DNA from 4 places in the Lysinibacillus sp. F12 genome. Region 4 is predicted to be linked to each of the others. Evidence: riboswitches for the same ligand, from Rfam matches in the RefSeq annotation. Region 4 holds a riboswitch; each other region holds the start of a gene.
The links. Region 4 has a riboswitch for S-adenosylmethionine ahead of AC3CH7_RS18195 (methionine ABC transporter ATP-binding protein). Riboswitches for the same ligand answer to the same signal wherever they lie in the genome.
Positions count from the first base shown of each region.

Region 1: another riboswitch for S-adenosylmethionine. It lies ahead of AC3CH7_RS20170 (cyclase family protein); the one in region 4 lies ahead of AC3CH7_RS18195 (methionine ABC transporter ATP-binding protein).
Region 2: another riboswitch for S-adenosylmethionine. It lies ahead of metK (methionine adenosyltransferase); the one in region 4 lies ahead of AC3CH7_RS18195 (methionine ABC transporter ATP-binding protein).
Region 3: another riboswitch for S-adenosylmethionine. It lies ahead of metA (homoserine O-acetyltransferase MetA); the one in region 4 lies ahead of AC3CH7_RS18195 (methionine ABC transporter ATP-binding protein).

Region 1 is NZ_JBYMLP010000005.1:180,974-183,177, forward strand. Features, by position in the region: gene AC3CH7_RS20160 (AraC family transcriptional regulator) at 1-66, shown strand, start outside; gene AC3CH7_RS20165 (YuzC family spore coat inner layer protein) at 229-630, shown strand; SAM riboswitch class I at 731-837, shown strand; gene AC3CH7_RS20170 (cyclase family protein) at 926-1,663, shown strand; gene AC3CH7_RS20175 (DedA family protein) at 1,693-2,204, opposite strand, start outside.
Region 2 is NZ_JBYMLP010000002.1:1,334,058-1,336,261, reverse strand. Features, by position in the region: gene pckA (phosphoenolpyruvate carboxykinase (ATP)) at 1-570, opposite strand, end outside; SAM riboswitch class I at 962-1,080, shown strand; gene metK (methionine adenosyltransferase) at 1,365-2,204, shown strand, end outside.
Region 3 is NZ_JBYMLP010000003.1:723,447-725,650, forward strand. Features, by position in the region: gene AC3CH7_RS17500 (GerAB/ArcD/ProY family transporter) at 1-195, shown strand, start outside; gene metA (homoserine O-acetyltransferase MetA) at 251-1,186, opposite strand; SAM riboswitch class I at 1,285-1,394, opposite strand; gene AC3CH7_RS17510 (nucleotide excision repair endonuclease) at 1,597-1,968, shown strand; gene AC3CH7_RS17515 (hypothetical protein) at 2,014-2,204, opposite strand, start outside.
Region 4 is NZ_JBYMLP010000004.1:74,976-77,179, forward strand. Features, by position in the region: gene AC3CH7_RS18195 (methionine ABC transporter ATP-binding protein) at 1-1,005, opposite strand, end outside; SAM riboswitch class I at 1,089-1,192, opposite strand; gene AC3CH7_RS18200 (thioredoxin family protein) at 1,249-1,560, opposite strand; gene AC3CH7_RS18205 (toprim domain-containing protein) at 1,576-1,917, opposite strand; gene gcvH (glycine cleavage system protein GcvH) at 2,009-2,204, opposite strand, start outside.

The DNA.
Region 1 (2,204 bases), on a different contig from region 4:
TGGATGAATTATGGAATCCTGTCACATAGCAAAAAAATAGATGATGTATTAAACGTTCTTGGCTAAAGAACAAAAGGGAAGCGCTCCATCGCTTCCTTTTTTAGTTTGTGTGGCATACCATTCAGCATAGTATATTAACACTTCAGTACAGGAATGGCGTTATTCAAACACCTAAAAAGATCATGATACATAAGATAAGATATCAGCTTCTGGCTAGGAGGAATTGATTTGTATTATAATCCTTATCCTTATTTTATTCACCCCTACCATTACCCGATACCATCGACAGACCATCAACTTGCAGCTAGAACCTTTTCACAACATTTAGCAATGCCGACTAGTAATAGTCCCTTTCCCCCTGTTGATACACAAAAATTAATATCTTCAGCTACGCGGATAAAGACGATTATGCAGCAGGCACAATTACTTACAGATAAAATTGATAGTTCTCAACAATTTGCACATGACTTAAAGAATGCTGCACAGCTTTCAAATAAAACAGAGGTCGAAAAATTAATTACATCCACAGGCATTACTACAAAATTTGAAACCAACTATACACCAGATAATTTTAGAATACAGCTTATGGATAGTGCCTGCTGTCGAGTAACGTTAATTTTGAATTGGTAAGTAAATTAATTTTAACCCTGTAATCCTATCAAAGTTGTAAACTATAAAAATATATGTTAAAGTATTTATACTATTATTTCTGAAAATTCTTATATCCTATTTCTTATCTAGAGAGACGGAGGGATCGGCCCGATGAAGTCTCAGCAACCAGCTCAAGCAGTATGGTGCTAATTCCTATTGGCAAAATTTAAGCCTGAAAGATGAGAAGACGCACTACCTATGTTTGATTCCGGGAGTCCTCTTCGATTGAGGACTCTTTTTTATTGACTACTACTTTTAGAAAGCAGGGAATTTAATGTCTAACGAACTTTTACAAGCATTGCACTTACTAAAATCAAAACAGTGGGTCGATTTGACACATACCTTCGGCCCAGACTCACCTCATTTTTTCATGTTTGAAGATGCTAAATTTGAAACATTATTCTCGCATGATGATGGATTTTTTGCACAGCAGTTTTCTTTTCCTGGACAATATGGAACACATATTGACCCACCCATTCACTTTGTAAGAGATACTCGATTTCTAGATGAATTAGCACTAAAGGAGCTTGTTCTTCCGCTTATCGTCATTGATAAATCACAGGAGGCTGCTAGTAATCATGACTTTACACTCAGTGTACAAGATATTCTAGAATTCGAGACACACTATGGACAGATTGAAGAAGGTACATTTGTGGCACTGCGAACAGATTGGAGTAAGCGTTGGCCAGATAAAGAGGCATTTAGTAATAAAGATGTCAATGGAGATAATCATCTTCCAGGTTGGGGCTTGGAGGCCTTACAATTTCTATTCAAGGAACGTAAAGTAAGTGCAATAGGTCATGAAACTTTTGATACTGATTCTGCCACTGATTTTCGTCAAAGTGGCCAATTGGTTGGTGAATATTTTGTCCTCAATCAAGACACTTATCAAATTGAGCTCATGACTAATTTAGACAAGCTACCTCCTAAAGGTGCTATTATTTTTAATATAGTACCCAAGCCTGAAAAAGCATCTGGATTCCCTGTACGTTCATTTGCCATATTGCCATAACAAAAAGTCGGTAGGAATCCTACTGACTTTTACTTTTGTACGTTTCTTTTTTTAAATAAATAATAAATAATTAACATGACTAGGACAAACAGCAAGATGACGTACATACTGTAATGAGATAAATAGTAACCGACGAATCGCCATTTCTCTCCTAGCACTTTTCCTAAGGTTATAAATGTAAAAGTCCATATAAATGCCCCTGTATAAGCAAAGAAAGCGAATTTCCTATATGGATAATTATTGATAGCGGCGATATAGGCTGTTAGATGGCGTACACCAGGAATAAAATAGCCAGCAATTAATAAAAAAGGCCCCACTTTCATAAACATTTTTTTAGTAAATTCAATTTTTTGCTCAGTTATATGAATCTTTGGCCCATATTTCTGCAAGAGCGGTAAGCCAAATCGACGGCCGATATAGTAGCTTAAAGTAATCCCCCCCATTGCGCCAATCAGAGCACTTACTAAAGCTGGGATATGTCCAAGGCTTTCTCGATAAACACTATAGCCTACATAAGTTAAAAATACTTCATCGGGAAGTG
Region 2 (2,204 bases), on a different contig from region 4:
AGTACCACCAATTAAGATAATTTTCTTTTCAAGTGATACAATGATGAATGTTTCAGAAGCAGTACCGTCAACCGCAGGATCTGCTTTAAAGTTAGGAGCTGAGATGACAGTGAAGTCTGCAACATGCGAAGCTAATTCTTCTTTAGTCGGACGGATAAATAATTGATGAGCGAAAAGGTTGTGCCAAGCGTATTCATTAATCACTTGGATGCTTAATTGTGAATCTTTGTCAGCACCAGCAAAACCTTTGAATACGAATAATTCATCACGTTCTTTTAAATATTTTATTACTTTTACATACAGATTATCGAACACTTCAGAGGAAATTGGTTGATTGACTTTACCCCAGTCAATTTGATCTTTTGTGCTTTCTTCTTCTACTGTATATTTATCTTTAGGTGAACGACCAGTGTATTTGCCAGTTTCTGCACGAACTGCGCCATCTACTGTTAACATTGCCTCACCACGAGAAGTAGCTTTTTCTGCTAATTGTGGTACTGAAAGTTGAACATTAATGTTACCGCCGTTTAATAATTCCTTCAGTTCGTTTGCAATTTCTACTGAATTCATCGATTAAATACCATCCTTTTTTATAGTATTCCCTTGGTTTAGAGGGATTTTTTCTTAATTTCAAAAATAGTATAACACAATGGGTTAAATAATCTATACTAATTAAGAAATTATTTTAGAGTTTTTATTACTTTTCAATAAACTGACAAAAAATAATGTTTTTCGAGTAGAAAACATTCAATGCTACAGTAAATTGTCTAAAATTTGAGCCACACATATGTTACCACAAGAAGCTAGGTATGTTGTAGGGATTAAATTTCTTCTATTTACATCATCACCCAAGTATGAAAATTTTATGGTGATAATTTTGTTCTTCCTTTCTATACAGTAATACATAAGAAAATATTTGACAACGATTGACCTTTTCAGTAACATGAAAATTGAACGGATACTCTTATCCCGAGCTGGTGGAGGGTCAGGCCCTGTGAAACCCGGCAACCTGCATGTATTATTTCACAACATGCGTTGGTGCCAACCTGATGCAAGGGAAAATCCCTTGAACGATAAGAGTGAAAGGTAACGAAGTCATTATTCCTTTCCTCATGTATAGTAACGTGAGAAAAGGATTTTTTTATTGTTAAAAATTAATGTAAAGGTAAGTATATGTAGTTCTTTCCTTATTATAATGACGGGTCTTTCGAAATCCTCGTGTTTTTAAGTAGCAGTTATTTTTTCTCGTAAAGTGAAATGACAACAACAGCGGCTTGAGAGAGTTCAATCCTTAGGAGCGGACTTGACATGGGTAATGAGTACCGTACAAATACTTTTTGTAAGAGTAATAGGAGGAAAACTAAATGACAAACCGTCGACTGTTTACATCAGAAAGTGTAACAGAAGGGCATCCAGATAAAATCTGTGACCAGATTTCGGATGCCATTTTAGATGCTATTTTAGCAGAAGATCCAAATGCACGTGTAGCGTGCGAGACAACTGTAACAACAGGATTAGTATTAGTAGCAGGAGAAATCACTACTTCTACTTATGTAGATATTAAAGGCATTGTACGTGATACTGTGGCGGAAATTGGATACACACGTGGTAAATATGGCTTTGATGCTGAAAACTTAGCAGTACTTGTAGCAATTGGTGAGCAATCTCCAGATATTGCCCAAGGCGTTGACCAAGCTTTAGAGGCCCGTGAGGGTTCTATGACAGATGCAGATATTGAAGCGATTGGTGCAGGAGACCAAGGCTTAATGTTTGGCTATGCATGTAATGAAACACCTGAGTTAATGCCATTACCAATTAGCTTAGCTCATAAATTAGCACGTCGTTTAACAGAAGTTCGTAAATCTGGGGAGTTAGCTTATTTACGCCCAGATGGTAAAACACAAGTAACAATTGAGTATGATGACAATAACGTACCTGTTCGTGTCGATACAATTGTTATTTCAACTCAGCATGATGAAGAAGCAACACTTGAACAAATTCAGGCCGATCTAAAACAATTCGTGATTGCTCCTGTAGTGCCAAGCGAATTATTAGATACAAACACAAAATACTTTATCAATCCAACTGGCCGTTTCGTAATTGGCGGACCAAAAGGAGATGCTGGTTTAACGGGCCGTAAAATCATTGTTGATACATACGGTGGTTATGCACGACATGGTGGTGGTGCATTCTCAGGTAAGGAT
Region 3 (2,204 bases), on a different contig from region 4:
GATGCTGCTAGTGATTCCAACCAAGATAATCAGACTCACCATGCTACTACTGATTCCAACCAGGATAATCACAGTAAACCTGACAAAATGGATGCGAATCAAGATAATCCAACTAACGATGCTGCTACAGATTCCAATCAGAACCATCAGGCTAAACCAGATATTACGGTTTCTGACAAGAAGAATTTAGAATAACAAAGTCTAATTCCTTCAGCTACTTAGCGAAGAAATTAGACTTTTTTATTGTTATTTAAATATGATATTCAATTTCGTCCACAAAGTCCCATTCATATGGTGTCTCTTGGTATACATAGTAGTTCAACCAGTTGGAGAACAATAAATGTGTATGGGCACGCCATGTATTCATCGGTTCCTTTTCTGGATCATCATTTGGGAAGTAGTTTACTGGAACGTTGATATCAATGCCCTTGGCAACATCGCGACTGTATTCATCAGCCAGTGTTGTCGCATCATATTCTAAATGACCTGTAATCATAATGTTTTTATTATCTTTAGATTGCACGATAAACACACCTGCATCCTCTGAATAGGATAATAAGCGTAAGTCTGGATGATTGCGAACCTCGTCAATCGAGACAGATGTATAGCGAGAATGAGGGGCTGTAAATAAATCACTAAAGCCTCGTACTAAATCCACTGTTAAATCAGTAATCACATGAGAATAAACGCCGGAGCATTTAGCAGAGAGCTCTATTTTTCCAATTCCATAATGATGATATAACGCAGCCTGTGCCCCCCAACATATATGTAGCACGGATGTCACATTCTTTTTAGACCAATCCATAATTTCAGCAATTTCCTGCCAATAGTTAACCTCTTCAAATGGCATTTTTTCTACAGGTGCCCCAGTAATAATCATACCATCATAACGTCGGTGACGAATTTGGTTAAACGTTGTGTAAAATAATTGTAAGTGAGATTTACTGACATTTTTAGATTCATGAGTAGCCGTGTTTAAAAAAGTAATATTGACCTGTAATGGTGTATTTCCTAGTAAACGTAATAATTGTAGCTCCGTTTTTTCTTTTTCGGGCATTAAATTTAAAATTAATATGTTTAATGGACGTATTTGCTGTGTTCTCGCACGATCCTCTTCCATCACGAAGATTTTCTCCTCACGTAAATGCTCCCCAGCAGGTAAATTTTTCGGAATATTAATTGGCATCTAGCATTCCCCTCTCTTTTTTGCTCCTTTTTCTAAAAAAATTAAAAATCCTCCACATTCCATATGAGATAGAATGAGAAGGATTTTTTTCACGTTCACTCTTATCTCTCAAAGGAAAAACCTTTGCTGGAATTAGCACCTTTCTAACATTTGTTAGAGGTTGCTGAAGCGTCATCGGGCCAAATCCCTCTGCTTCTCTTGATAAGATTATTTAATTATTTTGAATTGTAACATGGACTAGTTAGAATATCAATAATTCATAGAATATTTTGTTATTCCCATGCATGTTCTACATTCATTTGATGAACACTAAGCTTGCTGTATATGGTTATTCTACATGAAATTTTATGGTAAACATGCCGCTATTATGTTACCATATATCTTTAGTAATAGAGAGGAACGTGAATACTTTGATTAATATTGAATTTCCAAAACCAGATGTAGTTATTCGCCAACGCGAACAAGATGTAAAACCAGGTGATGTCCCAATTACACCATACTTTGGTTTCATCGACTTCCACAAAATCACACGTGATAAAGGCGGCATTTTCTTATTTTATAATGAAAAGAATGAGTTATTATTTGTCGGCAAAGCACGTAAAATTCGCCAACGCATAAAAAAACATTTTGAAGACAATGTATCTCCGATGAAAAACTATCGTGACGAGGTCTTCAAAATTGAAGTCTATGAAGTAGAAGATCCTATGGAACGTGAAATTTATGAAACGTATGCGATTAATACGTTCCGCTCCAAATACAATGTAGATAAAGTATTTTATTAATATCAATAAAAACCGAAATCTCTTTTTAGGGATTTCGGTTTTTTATTACAGCATGGTAATACGATCTATCGGCATGCTTTTGCCGTTAATATACAGTTCGATAATAGTCAGCTCCGCGCTTTTGTTGATGGCATAGACATAGGGTAGAGCTTCTTTCTTTTGCTCGCTTCCTTCCTTGAAATGAATGACTAACCTATTTTCATTAGCTGCTACACTTGCTAGCACATTTCCTTTTG
Region 4 (2,204 bases):
CGTTTGCACTTCCACTGTATTTAAATAGCTTAAGGCTTCAGTCACGTTTGCTTTCGACCCATCAATTTGCACAATGAGAGTACCATATGCACCATTTTTGGTTTGCGAAATATTCCCATGTACAATGCTTACTTCCACATCGAATTGCTTTACTAGATGTGAAATAACTGGCTGTTCTGTTTTTTCACCAACAAAAATCAATTTGACAAGTTGTCCAGTTGGATAATTTGCTTTGATTTGTTCTACTGTATCCTGTGTTTCCTTTGTATTGGTAATTTGCGCTACAAATTTCTTAGTAATGGCAGCCTGAGGAGCCTGGAAAACTTGCAATACTTCTCCACGCTCTACAATTTCGCCTGCCTCCATCACTGCTACACGATGACAAATCTTGCGGATGACATGCATTTCATGAGTAATGAGGACAATCGTTAACCCTAAACGTTCATTAATATCCACCAGTAAATCAAGAATGGCATCTGTTGTCTCAGGGTCTAGAGCAGATGTAGCCTCATCACATAGTAAAACCTCTGGATTATTGGCTAATGCTCGCGCAATCCCTACACGTTGCTTTTGTCCACCAGAGAGCTGTGATGGATATGCTTGATCACGACCTTCTAGGCCAACAAGTGCTATCAATTCCTTCACCCGTGCCTCACGTTGAGCTTTTGATACACCTGCGATTTCTAATGGGAAGGCAATGTTTTCTGCAACTGTTCGTGACCAAAGTAGGTTGAAATGTTGAAAAATCATACTAACCTTTTGTCTAGCTGCTCTAAGCTTTTGACCTTTAATCGATGAAAAAGCCTGATTGTTCACTGTTACTGTTCCTGTTGTTGGTTTCTCTAAGCCATTAAGTAAACGAATCATCGTACTTTTACCAGCGCCACTATAGCCGATAATGCCAAAAATTTCACCCTTATTAATAGTCAGGTTAACATCTTTGACTGCCGTTAATTCGCCATTTGCTGTTTTGTATTTCTTCGTTATATTTTGAAGCTGTATCATAGCGAATACTCCTTTTCTTATATAAAAAAACCCCTCCACTTATAGACAAGTAGAAGGGGTCACGTATTATACGTTGAACCGTTCTCTCATCTTTCAAAGAAAAATCTTTGGGTGATTTGGCACCTTTTCACTATGTGATGGTTGCCGGGCTTCATAGGGCACTTCCCTCCGCCGCTCTTCATAAGAGTTCGATATATTTAATGTTTTAGTAATATATTTGTTACTTTACCACGCTAATAAAGTTCAGTCAATTGATTTTTTTAACAATTCGTACAAAAAAGGTACGGATTGAAAAGCATAAATCTTTTCTGTCACTTTGCCACCGTCACAAACAAGTAAGCACGGAACGCTTTCAATTTGATGCTCAAAAGCAATTTGCTCCAAAAAATTAATATTTGCTTTCCCTAGCTTTAGGTGAGGTAATAGTTGTTCTACAATTGACATCATTTTCGATGCCACTGCACAAGTACCGCACATCGGTGTATATAAATAAAACGCAGCTTTTTCTCCGGACTGTAATGCCGTTTCCCACTGCTCTTTCGACCATTCTTCCATTTAGTTCACGCAACCTTACAAAATATATTCATTATGGATTGAGAAATGCGCACGAAGTAAAATCATGGCTAACACTTTTCTAGGTGTCGTTTCTACTTCCTTATATGTTGGCATTGTCCGTAAATGCTCCGCTTCAGGATAATGTCTGTCCATTAATGCACGTAGCTTATCGCCTGAAGTATCGGCATCAAAAAAGGTAAATAGCTCATAGCCCTCATAGGGATCGATTAGCTCTTCTAATTGATGCACACCAATTGTTCCATTCGTACATAGTATTGTAACATTCTCGTTTAAAATTGGCTCAATTTGTAGCTTATCTGAGCGTCCTTCTACTATCAAGCATTTCCCATCGAACATTACGCCACCTCCATTTAGACATTCCCACTTATACGTTATTATATAATAAAAAACGCCGGTAGTTTCCGACGTTTTTTGATTATGGCTTGTCTTATTCTGCTGTCATCTCTTCGTATTGTTCTGCTGTCATAAGTTTATCAACTTCTGATGCATCAGCAGGCTCTACGACGATCATCCATGCTTTTTCATATGGTGATTCATTAACGAATTCTGGGCTATCTTCTAAATCTGCATTAACTTCAACTACAGTACCTGAGATTGGTGCATATAATTCAGAAACAGTTTTT